Linked DNA regions of Myxosarcina sp. GI1. The protein of the gene in region 2 interacts with the protein of the main gene of each other region in a pairwise test. Links are inferred from orthologs where the notes say so. Each region holds a gene or a part of one and is shown on either strand. Other genes may lie near its edges. The genes, in order: def and KV40_RS13355.

Region 1 (6,340 bases), on a different replicon or contig from region 2:
AAATGCTAGCCAAAACAGCTATTATCTCCGATGCAGAAGCAGAACTGTTGGTATCTGGGTTAGAGCAAATTCGCCAAGAATATCGTCAGGGAAAGTTTAATCCAGGAGTAGAAGCCGAAGACGTTCATTTTGCCGTCGAAAAAAGGCTTACCGAAATTGTCGGCGATGTTGGTAAAAAACTACATACGGCGCGATCGCGCAACGACCAGGTAGGCACTGATATTCGTCTGTATTTAAAGGCTGAAATCGAGCAAACACAGGAGCAAATCAAAGCCTTTCAGTCAGCTTTATTGGCACAAGCCGAACAACACGTAGAAACTTTAATACCTGGCTATACTCACCTGCAACGGGCGCAGCCATTGAGTTTGGCTCATCATCTACTAGCCTATTTTCAAATGGCACAAAGAGATTGGGAAAGATTGGCTGACGTATATAAAAGAACAAATGTATCCCCTTTGGGCTGCGGTGCTTTAGCGGGAACGACTTTTCCTATAGATCGAGCATACAGTGCCAAATTGTTAGAATTCGATCGCCCTTATGAAAATAGTTTGGATGGAGTCAGCGATCGCGATTTTGCTATTGAATTTCTCTGCGCCGCTAGTCTGATTATGGTGCATTTGAGCCGCTTGAGTGAAGAAATGATTCTTTGGGCATCTCAAGAATTTAACTTTATTACTCTCAAAGATAGCTGCGCTACTGGTTCGAGCATCATGCCTCAAAAAAAGAATCCCGATATTCCCGAACTAGTGCGAGGCAAAACAGGTAGAGTTTTCGGACATCTTCAGGCTTTGCTGGTAATTATGAAAGGACTGCCGTTAGCTTATAACAAAGATTTGCAGGAAGACAAAGAAGGTATTTTTGATAGCGTTAAAACTGTTAAAAGTTGTCTGTCGGCAATGACAATATTGCTAAATGAAGGCATTGAATTTCGTACCGCCAGACTCAATGCTGCCGTAGCTGAAGATTTTTCCAATGCTACCGATGTTGCCGATTATCTGGCAGCCAAGCAGGTTCCATTTCGCGAAGCTTATAATTTAGTTGGCAAAGTAGTTAAAACTAGTTTGGCTGCGGGTAAACTACTCAAAGATTTAAGCTTGGAAGAATGGCAACAGATTCATCCCGCTTTTGAAGCCGACATCTATCAGGCGATCGCGCCAGAAAGAGTAGTATCGGCACGAAATAGTTATGGCGGTACTGGTTTTGAACGAGTCCGACAGGCGATCGCTGTTGCCAAATCTCAGCTAAATTCATAAATCCAATCGTTTTTTAAATTAGCTATTGTCTTATGCGTCGTACTTGGCGATTTATTTCTACCGTAATGGGCATTATTTTCCGCCACCCCGTGACGGGAACGACAATTATTCCTGTCTTGCCTGATGGACGTATCGTCCTGGTACAGCGCAGCGACTCAGAAAAATGGGGGCTGCCTGGGGGAATGGTAGACTGGGGAGAAGATATTCCTACTGCCGCTCGAAGAGAATTAGCTGAAGAAACGGGGTTAGAACTAGTCAACATCGAGCGTTTAATCGGTGTTTACTCCGATCCCTATCGCGATCCTCGCCTTCATTCAATTTCTGTTTTAGTAGAAGCTAAAGTTACAGGAGAGATAGAGATCGAAGATAAGTTGGAAATTTTACAGGCAAAAGCTTATTTACCCGAAGAATTACCCTTGGGCGATCTCAGCCACGACCACGACCGCCAGCTGAAAGATTACCTTGATGGCAAAATCGCGCTCGTTAAATAAAAATGAGTATAGAAAGTCGCCTCTACGAACATCTACAACAAATTGTCAGAGAAAGAGATCCCTATGTTGCTTCTGGCGGACACTTTCTGGTACGAGAATATATTCGCCAACAGCTAGAACTATTGGGAACGGTAACAATTCACGAATTTACGGTTAGAGAAAAAATTTACCAAAACTTAATTCTCGATTTGCCAGCAAGTAAAAATCGCAATTTACCACCTATTTTAATAGGAGCGCATTACGATGCCGTTCCTGGAACTCCAGGTGCGGATGATAACGCTACGGGAGTTGCTGTTTTGCTGGAAATGGCAAAGTACTTTAGCGATTGTCCGTTGAAATATCCTCTGAGGTTGGTCGCTTTTGATTTAGAAGAGTATGGCATGTTGGGTAGCACTGCTTATGCCCGAGCTCTCAAAGCTAAGGGACAAGCTTTGCGCCTGATGCTGTCGCTAGAAATGCTTGGCTACTGTGACGATACGCCTAACTCTCAGACCTATCCCGATCTAATTAAGCGTTTTTATCCCGATCGCGGTAATTTTATTGCTTTAGTAGGCAATTTGGCGGCTCTTGGCGATCTGTTTCACCTCAGTCGTCAGATAAAACGCCAGGGTACACCATGTCAGTTTTTGCCCGATCCTAGCAGTGGCAAGTGGATACCCCAAACAGGGTTGAGCGATCACTATCCTTTTTGGCAACAAGGATATCGCGCCATCATGATTACAGACACGGCTATGCTACGCAACCCCAACTATCATCGCTCTAGCGATACTATCGACAGCTTAGATCTCAATTTTTTAACCAATGTCTGTCAGAGTTTAATTGTGGCTATAGAAGCGATTTAAACTCAATCCGATTGTTTACCGTATGTAAGGTGGGCAAAGATCGCTTTGGTAATTGCCGACAACTGGAAGAAATTTGCCCATCCTACTCATTTATTGGATTTATCATTACCAGACTACAGCTGGTTATTGTTGATTTTGCTTGGCTTTAGTATCTTGTACTGCCGCCCAAAACAAGATCCCAGTTAAGGGAATGCTAGCTGCCAAAATAATACTGGTAGTCAAACTACCTAATTCGGGATTGCCAGAAGACAACTCAAAAACCGAACCAACTGCTGCAATTGCTGTAATACAGCAAAGCAATAGTAATACACCACTTTTAATTGTTATTGGTGTCACCTAAAGTTTACTCCTCTAATTTTGCTTTTAGTTTATTAAACTGGCTTGACTGCACCAAGATCGAATCCTTTTTTTTGTAATTCCGCTGTTAGTGCCAAATTGTTCTCAACGCGATCGACAAACATCACGCCGTTAAGATGATCCATTTCGTGCTGGATAACTCTAGATAATAAGCCAGTAGTTTTTAATTTACAAGGTTTTCCCCGTTCGTTCTTGTAGGATACTATAATCTCTTCGGGACGGGTGACTTCTAAATAAACCCCAGGAATACTCAAACATCCTTCTTCAGCTTTGCAGAGGCGATCGCCAAACTTAATAATTTTAGGATTGATTAACACTAAAGATGTATCTTCAGGCTTATTAGGTTCGCAATCAATCACGATTAACTGTTTATTAACGCCTACTTGAGGTGCTGCCAAACCAATACCGTCGGAACTGTACATAGTTTGCAGCATCTCTTCAATGAGAGAGGCAATTTTATCGTCTACTTTGGAAATGCGTTTGGCTGGTTGACGCAAGACGCGATCGCCTAAATAATGAAGTTCTAAAGGTGGTTGGGCTAATTTTTTCTTTTCTGTGGTGACTACAGAGGTCATATTTAAAGTAAATTATTATCTCTTTAATTATATTTTATCGTTAAATACTAATAGCTGTTGCTGTAGTGGATTTAAGATTTTCTAAAACCGCATTTAAATCGAAAACAATAGAGCGAGAAAACGGTAAAAGTTTACAGTTACTGAAAGCGTTCGCTCAAAATTTGTGACTCCAAATTAATTCTTGGCGATCGCGCAATTCAAGGTTCACGACCTCTAGCGGTCGAGCAAAAATACTAGTAATATTATCTAAAAGCCCATAGTTATCATTGTTGTTTGCGTTAGAGTTCAGCGCGATCTCAGCTTGTTTGCGATATTGCGATTCTCCCCCAGGATAAATAACCGTTCCCTGACAGCTAATTTCTGCATAGTAAAGATTTTGCTCTACTTTTACTGGTGATGAAGAAGAATTAAAACATTCGCTGTTGTTGCTAGATACCGATACTGTTTCGGCATACTTGGGATCGATAGTATAAAAAACTCTTAAGGCAGCATTTTCTAATCCGCGAGCGGGGAAAGCCGATTTATTGATAATCGAAGCCGTTACTAATGCTTGGTTTCTGGCTTTTTTAATATCTGTTTCTACATAAATTTGCTCTGTTTCTGGCGGCTCAAAAACAATATTGGCTGTAGGTTGACCGCCAAACTCAGCATACATTTTTGCCAACGCACCTGAAAACCCTGCGTTGTAGCCAATTGCCACTTCATTAGCAACCCAGTCGTTGCGATTGTCTTGCCAGTTGTCATGTTCGTCTGGTCCTCCTACCAAAGCACCAATCAACAGGTTGCGGCTTTGTGCGGGGTTGTTGCTATCGTTCGTCCAACTTCCATGAGCAGTTCGATGATGGGGATTTTGTGGATAATTATGACCATAGCCAATTAGATAACTGCGGTTATGGGGATTGTTTCCCAAAATATAGTTAATCTGACTTACGCCAAAATTAAAATAGCGGTCTGCCTTAGCAATTTCACCACGCTCTCGCAACCAGTCGCTATAGACAAAGCCGACAAAACTCGTATTGGCAGCTAGAGCCAGCGAACCCCATTTAGTCAAAAAAGCCAAACCTCCTGGAGTATACTGAATTTTTTCTCCCTGGTAGCCAGTAGACCAAAAATCCAACCAGGCTTCGGCTCTTTGCTGGTATTCTGGATCTTCAGTTTCTTTTGCCAACAAAACATAAACTCCGTAGGACTTATCGTCGGTAATAAAAGTATAGTTATAAGGTTTAGACATCGCCTGATATTCAGCGATCGCTTTACTTAAATATTCTCCACCATAACTGTAATTTTGAGCTTGCTTGGCTTTATGCAGCCAAATCGCTCCCCAAACCAACTCGTCTTGATAGCCACTGTAAGATTTGTAATATGGTACGGCTGCAGTGATACAGTCTGAATAAGCACCTCGATAGCGATCGGCAAATTCATAAAGACGTTCGGCTTTTGTTACTAACAAATTGGCATAATCAATATCGCCAGTTTTGCGAAATAAAATTGAGGCTGAAGCTAGCGCGGCAGAAGTTTCCGAGGCTAAATCCGAACCAGGACAATTAGTATCTATCTTGTATGCAGGTCGTTCCATTTGATAGCGAACTACTTCTGCCGCCCCCCACCAATTATGATCTAGTTCGGCGTTGCCTACCTGTCCGTATAGTACGTAATTTTCTGGAGTATCGTTAGCAAAAGCTTTTAAAAAATAATCTGTTACCCATCTAATGTTTTTAGTTAGAGCGTCTAGCTGTCCTGAGTTCTGGTAAGCATCGTAATATTCAATTCCTCCCCAAGCCAGAGTAGTTGCACTAGCCGCCATCGGAAACCCAAACTTAACGTGATCTCCAGCATCAAACCAACCACCACTTAGATCGATGCCGACATCTGCACCATCGTCAATGGCAGCATTCCCGCGCCAGGGAACACGATTCCAGTCAGGTAGCTCTCCTGCCTGCTGCGCTTCATAAAATAGTATCGATTTTTGTAAGGCTTCGCCGTAGTTAAACTGAGTTGTGGATTTTAGCGGCAAAGATGAGATAAAAAATACTAGTAGAAAAGAAATGATAGTACCAATTTTTTTAGTGCTTTTTAAACGAGCGATCTTGCCAATAGGTTTCATTACAGTTATGTAGTTTAATTAAATTAAAATTCTCCTTGCCAACGTTTTAATTGGTCATGTTCGGCTAAAAATTTTCGTATTTCTTCTAAATAAAGACGGCGATATTCTTCAAAACTGTATTTATTTACTTTTAGCCCAAAGCTGACAGGTTTTCCCTGTAAAATATCCGCAATTTCGTCGTTCACTGCTACAGAATAGTGACTGCCATCAAAAGTAAGATCGGGATTTTTAGTTATTCTTGAAGGTACGGTAAAATCGTACATCACATCGTAACTTTGAGCGAGTTGATAAGCTACTGTTAATTGGCAATCCATCAACCCCCTGCCATAGGTGTCATTGACTATACTCCAGGCTGAAACGGGCGGTATATAACCAATAAATTCAGCTTTGGGAAAGATTTGCCGTAAATTAGCAAACTGCTCGACGATAGAAAGATCGCATTTTTGCTGACTTTGAGGTTTGTAAAAATCGGGTCTGTATATTGGCTGCTGCGCGAAATCTGCTACTTCAAAATTGCGATCGTAATAGTTACTGGGATCGGGACTTATTCCCAGCAATGTCATTACTGAAAATAAAAAAACATCAGCCGATAAATATGCTTGAGTAAAAGACTGGGTGGCAACTGTATTAACATCAAATGCTTCGCGTTCTTTACGAGTTTTAATGACAAAGTTTAGTCCATCTACACCTATGTACACTTTTTTTGGCGTTAATCCCG
Region 2 (6,350 bases):
AAATAGATTATTAAATAGTAACGAAATAAATAAGTAATAACAACAAATTCACAGTATATTTAGTTGAGCTAAAGTTGCTTTTAATTTTTCAGTCGAACTTAATTCTAACTCGCAAAGAGGAGAACGCAAACTACCGACATTCCATCCTTGTAAATTTAATGCTGTCTTTACAGGAATGGGATTAGTAGTCATAAATAAAGCTTCAAATAACGGCAAAAGCTCGATTTGTATTGCAGTTGCCCCTCGATTGTTGCCTTCTCTAAACGCCGAAATCATTTCCTGCATTTGCTTCCCTACCAAGTGAGAAGCTACGCTGACCACTCCCACTGCTCCCATCGTTAGTAGGGGTAAAGTTAAAACATCTTCACCAGAATAAATTGCCAACTCTGGTGACAGGCGATGAATATGACCAGCCTGTTCGACACTACCACTAGCTTCTTTAATCGCCAAAATATTATCTAGTTCGGCTAGCTTTGCTACTGTTGTAGCTTCTAGATTACGGCTAGTACGTCCTGGAACATTATAAAGCATCATCGGTAAATCGGGACAGGCTTTGGCGATCGCTTCAAAATGTCTGTACAGCCCTGCTTGTGGTGGTTTATTGTAATAAGGTACTACCTGCAAAGAACCATCTAAATTCAGTTTAGCAGCTTTCTGGGTTGCCGCGATCGCTTCTGAGGTAGAGTTTGAGCCAGTTCCTGCAATTACTTTAGCTTTGTTTCCTACTGCTTGCTTGACTACTTTAAATAGTTCGTATTCTTCCGACCAACTCAAAGTAGGAGATTCTCCAGTAGTACCACAAACTACCACCCCATCACTCCCGTTTTCTACTAAATAAACGGCTAATTTTTCGGCAACTGTGTAGTCAACACTGCCATCTTCGGCAAAGGGAGTTACCATTGCCGTAATTACTCTACCAAAAGGTTCGTTAGTCATTGGCGCGATCGCTTGTAAATCTTAAACACTAATTATTTTGTTGTCAAATTGCCATTGAAGTAGAGGTAGTCAACAAATTTTCCGCTAACATAAGTTCTGCTATCTGTACGGCATTCAAAGCTGCTCCTTTACGAATTTGGTCGCCACACAACCATAGCTCTAAACTATTAGGATGAGAAATATCTTGCCGAATCCTTCCTACTAATACTGGATCTTTGCCAGTAGCATCTATGGGCATAGGAAAATAATTACTCTGCCAATCTTCGACCAATTTAACTCCAGGTGCGTTAGCCAAAATTTCTCTGGCTCGTTCGACGCTAAAAGGACGCTCGAATTCCAGGTTAACTGTCTCTGAATGCGCTCTCAGTACGGGTACGCGAACGCAGGTTGCACTAACTTTTAGTTCTGGTGCGTCAAAAATTTTTCTGGTTTCATTGACCATTTTCATTTCTTCCTCACAATATCCCCGTTCGTCGAGGGGAGAATTATGGGGAAATAGATTGAAAGCGATGGGATGGGGTAAAACTTCAGCCTGGGGAGTTTCCCCAGCTAAAATTGCTTTAGCCTGGGTTTTTAACTCCGCCATTGCTCTAGCACCAGCACCCGAAGCAGATTGATAAGTAGCTACCACAACCCGCTTGAGAGACTGTTCTCGATGTAGGGGATAAATTGCCAGTCCCATCAAAATTGTCGTACAGTTGGGGTTGGCAATAATTCCCTGATGTTTACTTGCCGCTTGCGGATTAATTTCGGGTACTACTAAAGGTACATCTGGGTTCATCCGAAACGCGCTAGAGTTATCGATAACTACAGCACCTGCCTTTACTGCGGTTTTAGCCCAGGCTTTGGAAGTCGAACCGCCAGCAGATGCCAAAACGATATCGACATCGTCAAAAGAGTCTGAAGTAACTTCTTCTACAGTTAGCTCGGTACCTTGAAATTCAATTTTACTACCTACCGAGCGAGCAGAAGCCAGCAACTTTAAATTTTTCACGGGAAATTGACGCTCTGCTAACAGTTCGAGCAGTTCTTGTCCTACAGCCCCCGTTGCTCCCAAAATAGCGATATTTACTTCTTTAGACAATTACAATAACCTCCAATTTAATTTTCATTTTCCAGGCGATCGCCCTTCCCGATACTAAAATACTAAAATAAATAAAGTTAATTTAACTAATTTCGAGCTAGTCCCGATCGTACCATAAGCTATTTGAGACAATAAGTAATAAAATGTTGCGCTTGGCAATGTTGTACTATCATGGCTAGTGGTTAATTGACCAAGTCAGAAGAGGACACGATTTCGAGCGAAAGAGATGGCAAGGATACCGCGCCATACCCAATCGAAGCCTTGGAGGTTTACTCCGAAACAAAAGCCGTCCTTCAAGACTCGTCTTTACAACGCGAGGTCTTGTTGTCAATTGACCGTTGGTTAATTTCGTTACTTGAGAGCGAGTCTTAATTTTATTTTTAAGTTACTTTTTCTCTAACGAGATTCATAATAAAAAGAACTAAACAATATAGAGATAGAAGCATCGATGAAAGTAACCCAGGAACAACTTCCTGACAGCCAAATAGGTTTAGAAATAGAAATTTCCGCTGAAGCCTCGGATAACGCTTACGAAGAAATGGTAAGCAGCCTTGCAACCTCTAGCAATATTCCTGGGTTTCGCAAGGGTAAAGTGCCCCGTCAAATTCTACTACAAAGAATTGGCAAGCAGCGAATTAAAGCTGCTGCTTTAGAAGAGCTAATTCAAAAGTCTATTCCCCAAGCGATCGAGCAAGAAGCAATTGACGCTCTCGGTAACTACAATTTGCGTTCTAATTTTGAGGAACTCTTACAGCAGTACAATCCAGGAGACAGCCTGACTTTTGCGATCGCCGTTGATGTTCCGCCAACGGTAGAGCTGGGAGATTACAATAACCTTGAGGTAACAGCCGAAGAAATTGTCTACGATCCGCAACAGGTAGAAGACCGCCTCGAACAGCAACGCCAGCAACAGGCAGATTTGGTGCCAATCGAAGATCGGGAAGCAGAAATGGGCGATGTCGCTCTTGTGGATTTTAAAGGTACGCTGTCTACAGGAGAAGAAATAGAAGGTGGAAGTGCCACCGATTTTCAAGTCGAATTAGTAGAAGGCAAACTCATTCCCGGTATGGTAGAAGGAATAGTCGGCATGAAGCCCGAAGAAACCAAAGAAGTTTCTGTCACGTTTCCCGAAGATTATCCCCAGGAAGATTTAGCTGGCAAACCAGCCGTATTTAGCATTACTCTTAAAGAACTAAAAACTAAAGAATTGCCAGAATTAGACGACGATTTTGCCGAGGAAGCTAGTAATGGTGAATTTGAAACTCTAGACGCACTGCGGGAAACCCTGGTCAAGCAGTTTCAAGAACAGGCAGAAAATCGCACCAAAAATAATGTTAATGAAGCGATCGCTGCGGCTTTACTAGAACAAAGCAGTTTGGAAGTACCAGAAACTTGGATTCAAGAAGAGGTTACTAATGTTTTGACTAAAACCGTAATGCAGATGCAGCAGATGGGTTTGGATGTAAATCAACTGATAACTAAAGACCGCATACCTCAAATGCGAGAAAGTGCCAAACCAGAGGCGATTGAAAATCTTAAAAAAGCCAAAATTATTGAGGCAATAGCCGAAAAAGAAGGACTCAAGCCAGAGGAAACGGCGATCGCCGATAAAATCAAAGAGGTAGAAGCAAATCTCAACTCTCAAGACATCGATCGCGATAAGTTGAAAAAAATGGTGACAGAAGATTTAATAAATGAAAAAACTTTTGACTGGCTGAGAGAGAAAGTAACGGTTAAACTCGTTCCAGAAGGATCTCTAAAATCTGAAGCCGACACCGAAGCTTCTGAAACTGCGGCTCCCTTAGAAAGTAACGTAGCCGATGATGAGGCGATCGAAGTCGAAGCAGCTACTGTTACCGAAAGCGAGTCGGCAGAATCAGAATAAATCTATATGTTTATGTGATTTGCCATTGTCTCAGTCGAGCTGCAATATTTTATCTCAGTCTTTTAATAGTCATAAGGGTAGATATCCCAAGGAATAGTTTTATCCGCTAACTATAGAGTGTGAGGCATAATAGTTAATAGACATCGACTGAGTTTTCAGTTTTTTAAAATTAAGAAAAATCGAAAAAAGTAAATTTATTATAAATTACCGCGACAAATCTCCCCTCACAAACCTATGCTAGAATCGCATTCACACTACAGTTTCTCCAGTAAAAACCGACCAAAAATACAGTCGCTTTTTACAGAAAATAATGTCATTCCTATGGTCGTCGAGCAATCGGGTATTGGCGAACGAGCATTTGATATTTATTCTCGTCTTTTAAGAGAGAGAATTGTGTTTTTAGGTACGGCAATCGATGATAAAGTTGCCGACTCTATAGTGGCACAATTACTTTATCTAGAAGCCGAAGACCCAGAAAAAGACATTCAAATCTATATCAACTCTCCAGGCGGCTCTGTTTATGCGGGAATGGCAATCTATGACACAATGCAGCAAATTCAACCCGATGTAGTAACAATCTGTTATGGTATTGCTGCCAGCATGGGTGCTTTTTTGCTATCGGGAGGCACCAAAGGAAAACGCATGGCACTTCCTAGCTCTAGAATTATGATTCACCAACCATTAGGTGGAGCGCAGGGACAAGCAGTAGATATTGAAATTCAGGCAAGAGAAATTCTTTACATCAAACAAAGACTTAACGAACTAATTGCCGAACATACAGGTCAACCTTTTGACAAGATAGCTGCCGATACCGAAAGAGATTTTTATATGTCTTCTGAGGAAGCTAAAGAATATGGTCTAATCGATCGCATGATTTCTAAGTCGGTAACGGCAGAATTAACTACCTAAATAATTCAGTTCATATTAGATATCTAGAGGTATAAATGTCTAAATACGACTCCCATTTAAAATGTTCGTTTTGCGGCAAATCACAGGAACAAGTCAGAAAATTAATCGCAGGTCCAGGGGTGTATATTTGTGATGAATGCGTAGAGTTATGTAACGAGATTTTAGATGAGGAGTTGATGGAGGAAGGAGCAGTTATGTCGGCTCCTTCCGTACCTAATGGAGGAGAAACTAAGCCCAAACGAAAATCACGCTCTGGCGGCATGACCTTTGACGATATACCCAAACCTATAGAAATTAAAAACTGTCTGGACGAACACGTCATCGGACAGGAAGAAGCTAAAAAGGTTCTGTCAGTTGGAGTGTACAATCACTACAAGCGTCTCAGTCTTACTAATGGCGGTCGCGATAAAGACGATGCCGTAGAACTACAAAAATCAAATGTTCTGCTTATCGGTCCAACTGGCTGTGGTAAAACTCTATTGGCACAAACTCTAGCAAGAATATTACAGGTTCCCTTTGCCGTAGCCGATGCCACCACTCTCACCGAAGCAGGATATGTCGGAGAAGACGTAGAAAATATTTTGCTACGGTTGCTACAAGTTGCCGATTTAGATGTGGAAGAAGCCCAACGAGGAATTATTTATATCGACGAAATCGATAAAATTGCTCGCAAAAGTGAAAATCCCTCTATTACTCGCGATGTGTCGGGTGAAGGAGTACAGCAGGCTCTGTTAAAAATGTTGGAAGGTACGGTAGCCAACGTTCCGCCTCAAGGAGGTAGAAAGCATCCCTATCAAGACTGTATTCAAATCGATACCAAAAATATTCTCTTTATCTGCGGTGGGGCATTTGTCGGTTTAGATAAGGTGGTAGAACGCCGCATCGGTAAAAAATCTATGGGCTTTATCCAACAGGGAGAAACCCTACCTTCCAAAGAAAAACGCACTGCCGATATCTTGCAAAAATTAGAATTAGACGACTTGGTCAAATTTGGCATGATTCCCGAATTTGTCGGTCGTATCCCCGTAACCGCTGCCTTGGAATCTCTTGACGAAGATACTCTAGTACAGATTTTGACCAAACCCCGCAATGCCCTAGTCAAGCAGTATCAAAAACTGCTGGGGATGGACAATATCCAGTTAGAATTTACTGAAGATGCCATCAGAGCGATCGCCAAAGAAGCTTACCGCCGTAAAACTGGAGCGAGAGCCTTGCGAGGTATTGTTGAAGAATTGATGTTGGAAGTAATGTACGAACTGCCTTCGCGTAAGGATGTTGGTCGCTGTACTATTACTAAAGAAATGGTAGAAAAACGTTCTACTGCCGAATTGCTAGTTCATCCTACTTCTTACCCCAAACCCGAGTCTGCTTAAAAATTAAACATTAATCAATTGCTCAATGGACTTAAGTAAAAAAACTTTAATAGGCTTGAGAGCCGATCGCTTTCGCCATCCGCTAGATCTACAGGCGACTACAGCCTTAAAACAAGTGCCTGGATTAGATATTGCTATACGCAGCCTACTCGGTTCGGTTGCC

The links.
Region 1: the proteins of KV40_RS13355 (region 2) and def interact in binary tests that used the Escherichia coli proteins (3 or more experiments, as listed by UniProt). The link is inferred for Myxosarcina sp. GI1 from one-to-one orthologs.

What each region holds. Positions count from the first base shown.
Region 1 is NZ_JRFE01000026.1:59,047-65,386, forward strand. What follows is about bases 1,739-4,704. They hold def (peptide deformylase), read right to left. Parts: upstream 3,519-4,704; coding sequence 2,958-3,518; downstream 1,739-2,957. Other genes in these bases: KV40_RS20490 (NUDIX hydrolase), read left to right, coding at 1,739-1,744; KV40_RS20495 (M28 family peptidase), read left to right, coding at 1,747-2,586; KV40_RS20500 (hypothetical protein), read right to left, coding at 2,710-2,913; KV40_RS20510 (glycoside hydrolase family 9 protein), read right to left, coding at 3,673-4,704. In the rest of the region: argH (argininosuccinate lyase), read left to right, coding at 1-1,253; more of KV40_RS20490, read left to right, coding at 1,286-1,738; more of KV40_RS20510, read right to left, coding at 4,705-5,622; KV40_RS20515 (hypothetical protein), read right to left, coding at 5,646-6,340. UniProt on the Escherichia coli protein: Removes the formyl group from the N-terminal Met of newly synthesized proteins. Requires at least a dipeptide for an efficient rate of reaction. N-terminal L-methionine is a prerequisite for activity but the enzyme has broad specificity at other positions.
Region 2 is NZ_JRFE01000017.1:106,512-112,861, reverse strand. Bases 1-2,976 are described here. They hold KV40_RS13355 (aspartate-semialdehyde dehydrogenase), read right to left. Parts: upstream 2,021-2,976; coding sequence 980-2,020; downstream 1-979. Other genes in these bases: tig (trigger factor), read left to right, coding at 2,469-2,976; dapA (4-hydroxy-tetrahydrodipicolinate synthase), read right to left, coding at 49-936. In the rest of the region: more of tig, read left to right, coding at 2,977-3,905; ATP-dependent Clp endopeptidase proteolytic subunit ClpP, read left to right, coding at 4,140-4,814; ATP-dependent protease ATP-binding subunit ClpX, read left to right, coding at 4,850-6,187; KV40_RS13335 (M48 family metallopeptidase), read left to right, coding at 6,213-6,350.